3 regions of the Streptomyces sp. NPDC057307 genome follow, and region 3 is predicted to be linked to each of the others. Evidence: riboswitches for the same ligand, from Rfam matches in the RefSeq annotation. Region 3 holds a riboswitch; each other region holds the start of a gene.
The links. A riboswitch is a leader RNA that binds a small molecule or an ion and turns the genes downstream of it on or off. The one in region 3 is predicted to bind cobalamin.
Positions count from the first base shown of each region.

Region 1: it holds a riboswitch for cobalamin, as region 3 does, so the genes downstream of both, metE (5-methyltetrahydropteroyltriglutamate--homocysteine S-methyltransferase) here and ACFUN8_RS26285 (ribonucleoside-diphosphate reductase subunit alpha) in region 3, are expected to answer to the same signal.
Region 2: it holds a riboswitch for cobalamin, as region 3 does, so the genes downstream of both, ACFUN8_RS27750 (ABC transporter substrate-binding protein) here and ACFUN8_RS26285 (ribonucleoside-diphosphate reductase subunit alpha) in region 3, are expected to answer to the same signal.

Region 1 is NZ_JBHUZM010000009.1:91,134-94,379, forward strand. It holds gene metE (5-methyltetrahydropteroyltriglutamate--homocysteine S-methyltransferase) at 1-1,302, opposite strand, end outside; cobalamin riboswitch at 1,462-1,683, opposite strand; gene metF (methylenetetrahydrofolate reductase [NAD(P)H]) at 1,825-2,751, shown strand; gene ACFUN8_RS06085 (GNAT family N-acetyltransferase) at 2,748-3,215, shown strand.
Region 2 is NZ_JBHUZM010000105.1:5,772-9,017, reverse strand. It holds gene ACFUN8_RS27760 (amino acid permease) at 1-1,016, shown strand, start outside; gene ACFUN8_RS27755 (Mov34/MPN/PAD-1 family protein) at 1,134-1,547, shown strand; cobalamin riboswitch at 1,536-1,682, shown strand; gene ACFUN8_RS27750 (ABC transporter substrate-binding protein) at 1,723-2,709, shown strand; gene ACFUN8_RS27745 (FecCD family ABC transporter permease) at 2,720-3,246, shown strand, end outside.
Region 3 is NZ_JBHUZM010000094.1:4,783-8,028, reverse strand. It holds gene ACFUN8_RS26285 (ribonucleoside-diphosphate reductase subunit alpha) at 1-1,672, opposite strand, end outside; cobalamin riboswitch at 1,820-1,951, opposite strand; gene ACFUN8_RS26280 (GNAT family N-acetyltransferase) at 2,030-2,554, opposite strand; gene ACFUN8_RS26275 (YbdD/YjiX family protein) at 2,871-3,074, opposite strand; gene ACFUN8_RS26270 (carbon starvation CstA family protein) at 3,083-3,246, opposite strand, start outside.

The DNA.
Region 1 (3,246 bases), on a different contig from region 3:
CGCCCGCTGGGCGACGGTGCGCTCGGCGTACGGCTGCGAACGCCGGCCGTCCGCGTCGGTGACGGCCGCGACGCGGGCGCGCACGGCCGGGTCACGGGTGAGCGCCGAGCCCGCGCGGGAGTCGAGAGCGGCGCGGTTGGCGGCGAGTTCGGCGGTGATCGCGCCGGTGCCCTCGGCCAGGGCGCGGGCCAGCGTCGCCACCTCGGTGCTCTTCTGGCGGGCGAACGCCAGCCAGCGGGCGACCTCCGGCGCGATGTCGCTCTCGGCGGTGGCGTCGAGCGGGACATGCAGGAGGGAGCAGGACGCCGAGACGTCCACCCGGTCGGCGAGGCCGAGCAGCGTGCCGAGAGTGGCGAGGGACTTCTCGAAGTCGTTGATCCAGATGTTGCGTCCGTCGACGACACCCGCGACCAGACGCTTGCCGGTCAACCCGCCCACGGCCGCGAGGCTTTCGAGATTCGCGGCACCCGATCCGGTGAAGTCCAGGGCCAGACCTTCGATCGGGGCCTTGGCGAGCACCGGAAGCGCGTCGCCGAGCCGCCCGAAGTAGGAGGCGACGAGCAGCTTCGGCCGGTCGGTGGCACCGCCCAGATCGCGGTAGGCGCGGGTGGCGGCGTTCAGCTCCGCCGGCGTCCGGTCCTCGACCAGCGCGGGTTCGTCCAGCTGCACCCAGTCGGCGCCGGCGGCACGCAGATCGGCCAGGACCTCCGCGTACACCGGCAGCAGCCGGTCCAGCAGCGTCAACGGCTCGAAGTCCGCCGCCACGCCCGGAGCGGGCTTGGCCAGCAGGAGATACGTGACGGGGCCGAGGAGCACGGGCCGGGCGGTGAGACCGAGCGCGAGGGCTTCCTTCAACTCGGCGACCTGCTTGGCGGAGTCCGCGGCGAAGTCCGTGTCCGGCCCCAACTCCGGTACGAGGTAGTGGTAGTTGGTGTCGAACCACTTCGTCATCTCCAGCGGCGCCACGTCCTGCGTGCCGCGCGCCATCGCGAAGTACCCCTCCAGCGCGTCGGCGTCGACCGCCGCACGGTGCCGCGCGGGAACGGCGCCCACCATGACGCTGGTGTCCAGCACATGGTCGTAGTACGAGAAGTCACCGGACGGCACTTCGTGGATACCGGCGTCGGCCAGCTGCCGCCAGTTCGAACGGCGAAGCTCGGCGGCGGTGCCGCGGAGGGCGTCGGCGTCGACGCGGCCCTTCCAGTAGCCCTCGACGGCCTTCTTCAGTTCGCGGTTCTGTCCCTGGCGGGGGTAGCCGTACACGGTGGCCCGTGCTGCCGCGGCTGCGGACTGCGCTGTCACGGAACTCTCCTTCGCGAGATGTGTCCTGAACATCCCGGAGACGGGACGCGGACGCGAAGGGACGACCGATCGTGCGGACGCCTCGCGCGAATGCCACGCGTGCCGCTCGATATGTACGCCGACCCGCCCACGAGGTCACCGGAATGACCGCGCGCGATCGGTCGCGCACGGGCAACGGGCAGGTCTTCGGACTCGTGGGCCCGTCCCGTATCGCTTACGAGACACCTACTGGCCGTCGCTTCCCAGACCCGGCCGGGCCCAGTGCGTATGACGGCGGTCGTTCCCACTCACCGCTGCGGGGCAGTCCCGGATTCCCACCGGGTTCCCTCTTGCGACGTCCTGCCTGGCGGACAGGAGCGAACCAGCTGCACTGAACAGCCTACGGGGGACGGACGGCGCCCACACACCCCTGCTCACCATCCGGACGTGGGGCCGGCGTGCTGCCGGAAGCGGGTATCGCGTATCGGGTATCAGCAATCGGACGACGGTCGGATCGCAAGTGGCAGCCATTAACCTGCGCTCATGGCTCTCGGTATTCCCAGCACAAGGGCGGACCACGCCCTGTCCATCCGCGACCTCCTCGCCGCAGGGGGCCGTAGCTACTCCTTCGAGTTCATGCCGCCACGCAGCGCGGCGGCCGAAGCCGGGCTGTGGACGGCGATCCGAAGGCTGGAAGCACTCTCACCGGACTTCGTCTCGGTGACATACGGCGCGGGCGGTTCGACGCGCGGCCGCACCATCGGCATGACCGGACGGATCGCCCAGGAGACGACGCTCACCCCGGTCGCCCACCTCACGGCGGTCGACCACAGCGTCGCGGAGCTGCGCAACATCCTCGGCCACTACGCCGACCAAGGCGTCCGCAACATCCTCGCGTTGCGCGGCGACCCGCCCGGCGACCCGCTCGGCTCCTGGACGAAGCACCCGCAGGGGGTCGAGTACGCGTCGGAACTGGTCGAGCTGATCAAGGAATCCGGCAACTTCTGTGTCGGCGTCGCCGCCTTCCCCGAGATGCACCCGCGCTCACCCGACTGGGACAGCGACATCCGCCACTTCGTCGACAAGTGCCGCGCCGGAGCCGACTACGCGATCACCCAGATGTTCTTCGACGTCGACGACTACCTGCGCTTCCGCGACCGGGTCGCGGCCGCCGGGTGCCCGACGCCGATCATCCCGGAGATCATGCCGGTCACCACGATCCGCTCACTGCGCCGCATCCCGAGCCTCAGCACCGCGGTCTTCCCGGCGGGGCTCGCCGAGCGGATGCTCGACGTCGAGGACGACCCCAAGGCGGTCAGGGCGCTCGGGATCGACCACGCCACCGAGATGTGCCGTCGGCTGATCGGCGAGGAGGCTCCGGGTCTGCACTTCATGACCATGAACTTCTCCAAGGTGACGACGGAGATCTACCAGAATCTCGACCTGCGGCGGGAGCAACCGAAGAGATGATCTCTCTCCGTGAAGTGCGCGACAGCGACTTGAACATCTTCTGGGAGCACCTGTCCGACCCCGCGGCGCAGCACGTGGCCGCCGTCACCAGGAAGTACCACTACGACCGGGGGCACTTCGACGACCACTGGGCGAGGATCCGGGCCCGCCCGGATGTGCTGATGCGTACCGTGCTCGCCGACGAGGAGGTGGTCGGCCATGTCGCGGTGTACGGGCCTCCGGACGAACGCGAGGTCACGTACTGGATCGACCGGGCGCACTGGGGCCGGGGGACGGCCACGGCGGCGCTCGCGGCACTGATCGAACTCGCCGGAACGCGGCCGTTGTACGCCCACGCGGCGGCGGACAACACGGGTTCGATCCGCGTACTGGAGAAGTGCGGCTTCGTCGTCACCGGACAGGGAAGGGGCTTCGCCCAGGCCCGCGACGGCGAGATCGACGAAGTCCTCCTCACCTTGAGCTGAAATCCTCGGGGTTCAACTCCCGGGCGTGGAG
Region 2 (3,246 bases), on a different contig from region 3:
TCTCCGTCAAGATCTTCGGCGAGGTCGAGTTCTGGTTCTCGATGGTCAAGGTCACCGCCATCATCGGCATGATCGTCATCGGCCTCGGCGTCCTGACCCTCGGCTTCTCTGACGCGGGCGAGACCGCAACCACCGGCAACCTCTGGCAGCACGGCGGCATCTTCCCCAACGGCATCGGCTCCAGCCTGATGACCCTCCAGGGCGTGATGTTCGCCTACCTCGCCGTCGAACTCGTGGGCGTCACCGCCGGCGAGTCCGAGAATCCGGAGAAGACGCTCCCCAAGGCGATCAACACGCTGCCGTGGCGCATCATCGTCTTCTACGTCGGCGCGCTCACCGTCATCCTCGCCGTCGTGAAGTGGACCGAATTCAGCGAGGGCGAGAGCCCGTTCGTGCACGCCTTCGCCAAGATCGGCATCCCGCTCGGCGCCGGAATCGTCAACTTCGTCGTGCTGACGGCGGCCCTGTCGTCCTGCAACTCCGGCATGTACTCCACCGGCCGGATGCTGCGCGACCTCTCCGCCAACAACGAGGCGCCGAAGGTCCTGGGCAAGCTCAACTCCCGCCGCACACCGGCGTTCGGCATCGCCGCGTCCGTCGCGCTGATGGGCATCGGCGTCGTCCTCAACTACATCGTCCCCGAGAAGGCGTTCCTGTACGTCACCTCGGTCGCCACCGCCGCCGGTATCTGGACCTGGATGATGATCCTCGTCAGCCACATCAAGTACCGCTCCGCCGTGGTCGCCGGGCGGCTGCCCGCGTCCTCGTTCCCGGCGCCGGGCGGCTCGGCGCTGAGCTGGGTGGCGCTGGTGTTCCTGTCGTTCGTGACCTGTCTGATCGCGTACGACTCCGAGGCCCGGGTGTCGCTGTACGTCGGCGCGATCTGGGCGGTGTGCCTGGCCGGCGGCTGGGCGCTGCTCAAGCGCCGCAACCCGGAACTCGCGGCGACCGGTGCACGGGACCGGCGTGATCCGGAGGGCCCGCACGAGCCGGAGTACGCGAAGGTCTCCGACTGACGCCGGGTACTTACGGCGGCACGCTTCACCGGCCGTCCCGCACGCCGTCTCACGCACTGTCTCACCAGGTGGTCTCCGCATCTCAGACGCGGAGGCCACCTGCTTATCCTTCACCTCATGCTGACCATCACCCAGGCGCTGTACGACCAGATCGTCGCCCACGCGCGCGCGGACCATCCGGACGAGGCGTGCGGCATGGTCGCGGGCCCGGAGGGCAGCGACCGGCCCGAGCGTTTCATCCCGATGCTCAACGCGGCCCGCTCACCCACGTTCTACGAGTTCGACTCGGCGGACCTGCTCAAGCTCTACCGGGACCTGGACGACCGGGACGAGGAACCGGTGATCGTCTACCACTCGCACACGGCGACCGAGGCGTACCCCTCCCGCACGGACATCACCTACGCCAACGAGCCCGGTGCCCACTACGTCCTGGTCTCCACCGCCGACACCGACGACGCGGGCCCGTTCCAGTTCCGCTCGTACCGCATCGTGGACGGCGAGGTCACGGAGGAACAGGTCGAGGTCGTCTGACACACTGGCGCCGAACCCGGGCGGCAGGACCCAGGAAGCCGGTGTGAATCCGGCACGGTCCCGCCACTGTGACCAGGGCCTTCGCGCGAGCGGGGCCCCGGAAGCCAGGAACTGACCTGTCGCCCTTCTCCCACCATGCCAGGGGACGCGGAAATCCCCCGGAGGAGGCCCAGTCATGTCCTCGCGGCGCCACGCCCTCATACCGGCGGTCCTGCTTCCGCTGCTGCTCCCGCTCGCCGCCTGCTCAGCCGACGCGGACCCCGTCCGCGAGGCCGGAGCCCCGGCCGACGGATTCCCGTACACCGTCACCAACTGCGGTGTGAAGACCACCTTCGAGGCACCCCCGAAGCGCGTGGTCACCATGAACCAGCACGTCACCGAGATCATGATCGAGCTGGGACTCACCAAGTCCCTCATCGGCACCGCCTGGCTGGACGACCAGGTCCTGCCCGCCTACGACAAGGCGTACAAGAGCGTCCCGGTCGTCGCCAAGGAGTACCCCTCCAAGGAGAAACTCCTCTCCGTCAACCCCGACTTCGTCTACGGCGGCTACGCCAGCGCCTTCGCCGCCAAGGACGGCCGCACCCGCGACGACCTCAAGGGCGCCGGCATCGACACCCGGCTCAACCTGGAGAACTGCGCCAAGGGCAAGACCTCCATGGACGACGTCTTCCGCGAGGTCACGGAGGTCGGCCGCACCTTCGGCGTCGCCGACCGCGCCGCGAAGTGGACCGCCGAGGCAGGCACCACCCTCGAAACCACCGCCGCCGGTCTCGAAGACGTCAAGCCCGTCCCGGTCTTCGTCTACGACAGCGGCGACAAGACCGCGTTCACCGCCGGCGGCAAGGGCATCGGCAACGACATGATCGAGCGGGCCGGCGGGCGCAACGTCTTCGCCGACCTCGACAAGTCCTTCGGCGACGCCACCTGGGAGCAGGTCGTGGCGCGCCGGCCCGAGGCGATCGTCATCTACGACTACGGCTCCACCACCGTCGCGCAGAAGAAGAAGCGGCTGCTGGAGGACCCCGTCCTGAAGGACGTCCCGGCGATCAGGAACAAGCGCTTCGCCGTCCTGCCGCTCTCCGACGCCGTGCTCGGCGTCCGTGCCCCGGCCGCCGTCCAGCGGCTCGCGGACCAACTCCATCCGGAGGCGGGCGAGTAGGCGCGCCGCGATGAGCTGTCGGACCCCGCCCGCCCGGCGGCGGCTGCGGCACGCCCTCGTCCTCGGCGGTCTCACCGCCGCCCTCGTCTGCGCCGTCGTCGCCGGGCTCGCGCTCGGCTCGGTCCGCATCCCGCCCGGTGAGGTCGTCACGATCCTCACCGGCGGCGCGGAGCCCAGCCCCTTCCGCACGATCGTCCTGGACGTACGGCTGCCGCGCGTGCTGCTCGGCGCGGTCGTCGGCGCCGGGCTGGCCGTCGTCGGCACGGTCCTCCAGGCCCTCGTACGCAACCGGCTGGCCGACCCGTTCCTGCTCGGGATCTCCTCGGGGGCGTCCACCGGCGCCGTACTCGTCCTGGTCTTCGGCATCGGCGGTGGCATCGGCGGCGGGATCACCACCACCGTCGCCATGCCGGCCGCCGCCTTCGCCGGCTCGCTGTTCGCGATGGCCGTCGTCTACGCGCTCGCCCGGCGCGGCGGCACGATGACCGGCGGCCGGCTCGTGCTGGCCGGGGTGACCGTCTCGTACATCCTGTCCGC
Region 3 (3,246 bases):
CGAGCATGATCCGCTCGGCGATACGGGTGGAGAGCGCGGCGGCCTCGGCGGAGTCGAACGGCAGCCCCTTCTTGAAGAAGACGTCCTGGAGGCCCATCACGCCCAGGCCCACGGGGCGCCACTTGGCGTTGGAGCGGCCGGCCTGCTCGGTCGGGTAGAAGTTGATGTCCACGACCCGGTCGAGGAAGGTCACGGCGGTGCGGACGCTCTCGTCCAGCCGCTCCCAGTCCAGCTCGCCCGAGTCTGTGACGAACGCGCCGATGTTGACCGAGCCGAGGTTGCAGACGGCCGTCTCGCCGTCGTCCGTGACCTCCAGGATCTCGGTGCAGAGGTTCGAGGAGTGCACGACGGTGCCGGGCTCGGCGGTCTGGTTCGCCGTACGGTTCGACGCGTCCTTGAAGGTCATCCAGCCGTTGCCGGTCTGCGCGAGGGTGCGCATCATCCGGCCGTACAGCTCACGCGCAGGGATGGTCCGGCGGGCCTTGCCCGCCGCCTCGGCCGCGCGGTACGCCGCGTCGAAGTCGTCGCCCCACAGGTCGACCAGCTCGGGCACGTCGGAGGGCGAGAACAGCGACCAGTCGCCGTCCGTGTCGACCCGGCGCATGAACTCGTCGGGGATCCAGTGCGCGAGGTTCAGATTGTGCGTACGGCGGGCCTCCTCGCCGGTGTTGTCGCGCAGCTCCAGGAACTCCTCGATGTCCGCGTGCCACGTCTCCAGGTAGACGCAGGCCGCGCCCTTGCGCCGGCCGCCCTGGTTGACGGCAGCGACGGAGGAGTCGAGCGTCCGCAGGAACGGCACGATGCCGTTGGAGTGCCCGTTCGTCCCCCGGATCAGCGAACCGCGGGCGCGGATACGGGAGTACGAGAGGCCGATGCCGCCCGCGTGCTTCGAGAGGCGGGCCACTTGGTGGTAGCGGTCGTAGATCGAGTCCAGCTCGTCCAGCGGGGAGTCCAGCAGGTAGCAGGACGACATCTGGGGGTGCCGGGTGCCGGAGTTGAAGAGCGTGGGGGAGGAGGGGAGGTAGTCGAGCCGGCTCATCAGGCCGTACAGCGCGGCGACCTCGTCCACGGCGGCCGGGGAGTCGTCCTTGGCCAGGCCGGACGCGACGCGCAGCATGAAGTACTGCGGCGTCTCGATGACCTCGCGGGTGATCGGGTGCCGGAGCAGATAGCGGCTGAAGAGGGTACGCAGGCCGAAGTAGCCGAAACGGTCGTCGGCGACGGGGTCGATCAGCGCGTCGAGGCGGGCGGCGTGGCGCGTGACGAACGCGGCCGTACGGTCGGCGATCAGGCCCTCCGCGTGGCCGACGGCGACCGAGGAGGAGAACGAGAGGGCGCCCTGGCCGGCGGCCTCGTCCGCGATGGTGCGGGTGAGGAGGCGGGCGGCGAGCCGGGAGTAGGCGGGGTCCTCGGAGATGAGCCCGGCGGCGGCCTCGGTGGCGAGTTCACGCAACTCGGCCTCGTCCGACGCGGCGTTACGGCCCCGGAGCGCGGCCGCGGCGACCTTGCCGGGGTCCGTGTCGGTCAGGTCGGCGGTGAGGTCCGTGAGGAGCCGCAGAAGGCTCGTCCCGGGCCCGTCGGCCGGCCTGTCGACAGACCTGTCGGCCGGAACGGCCGTACCCGGTCCCCGCTCGGAGATCGCTGAAGCCGGATCGGCTGGCGCGATGGTCACGTGGTGCTCTCCCTCGCTCGGCTCTGGGCCACGGGGGAGGGGCACGGCGGCGCACGCCCGCGTACGCCGGCCCGGGAGCGGGCAGCGCGCGGTGCGGCGTCCACCGGCCCAACCTCGAGGCCCGGACGTCTCGGCATCCGGATCGGTCGAGCCGGATGCGCCGTCGGCAGGTGCTCGGACTCGCGGGCGCGCAAAGCGCACCACAGCACACCGTTGCGGGACAGTTCCGGATTTCCACCGGATTCTCCTGCGGCGACAACAGACTTGAGCATACATGTGGGGCCCGTTGGGAGCAGCACCCCCCACATGTTGTGTCGCGGGTGTTTCGGCTTGCGCCGGAATCAGCCCCGAAACGCCTTAGATTTCCAGGCTGTACGTAAGCAGGGACAGCCCCGGGATGGGCGACCAGTCGCGCTCCGGGGTCCGTACGAAGCCCATCCGCTCGTAGATCCGATGGGCCCCCAGCATCGATTTCTGGGTGGACAGCCGCACCCGTACGCACCCCTCGGTGGCCCGCGCGCGCTCCACACACGCCCGTACGAGCGCCCCGCCGACACCCCGGCCCCGGGCGGCCGGCGCGACGGCCAGCATGCGGAACTCGGCCTCCCCGTCCCCGGCCAGATCGGCCCACGCGGACGGCCCGGAGACATGGGCCACCCCACCGAGCACACCCCCGTCCGCGTCGACGGCCACGAGCACCTCGGCCCCGGCGGCCCGCGCGGCGACGTCCCGCAGAGTGGCCAGATAGGGGTCGTCCTCCCCGAAGTCCAGCAGCCCGTCGTCCAGATAGGCCCGCGCGGTTATCTCCCCGAGCACGTCGTACTCGCCGGGCTCGGCCGCTCTGATGGTGAAGTCGGCCTCCGGCCGTGTCGTCTGATCCATCCATGCAGTGTGCGACACGGCTATGGCGGTGCGTTGTCCGAGGGCGCCGCTACCGTTGAGCGCGACATGAGGAGGGTCCAGCAGCGTGGCCACTACTGACCGGGTCCATGTGGAAACGGCCGACTTCGACGAGTTGTACCGGATTCTGAGCGGCGCGGCCGAGCGTGCCCGCACCGTGCCGTTCGGCAGGACGGTCGCTCTGCCCGAACCGGTGGGGATCACGCTGGAGACCGAGCAGCTCAAGGACTGGGTGCGCTGGCCCCTCTCACGGCGAAGGGCCGCCGCTCCCCGCAGGGAACGGCGGCCCTTCGGCGGCTCAGCAGCAGCGGAATCCTTCCCTCGGGTCCGCCTCCCTCGCGTCCATCCGGTCGCGTTCGAACGTGCGGCGGGTCTTGATCTCCGCCGTCGGGTCGCAGGCGCGGGTGTGGGCCACGTAGTGGTCGTACGCCGACTCGCCCGTCAACTCACGTACGTACCAACGGATCCGGCCCACCGCGTGCCGTACCTTCGCCGCTGAGATCGCCGACGTCATGACGGACCCGCCCCGGCCCTCGTCGATGCCTCGGCCGCCACCAGCTCCGCCTTCTCCTCCTTCGTCGGGATCAGGCCCGCCGGTGCGACCAGTTCCGACTTCACATACGGCGTCTCCGACAGCTTCACGCTCGAAGGGTGGCGGATCGCCTTGTAGCAGA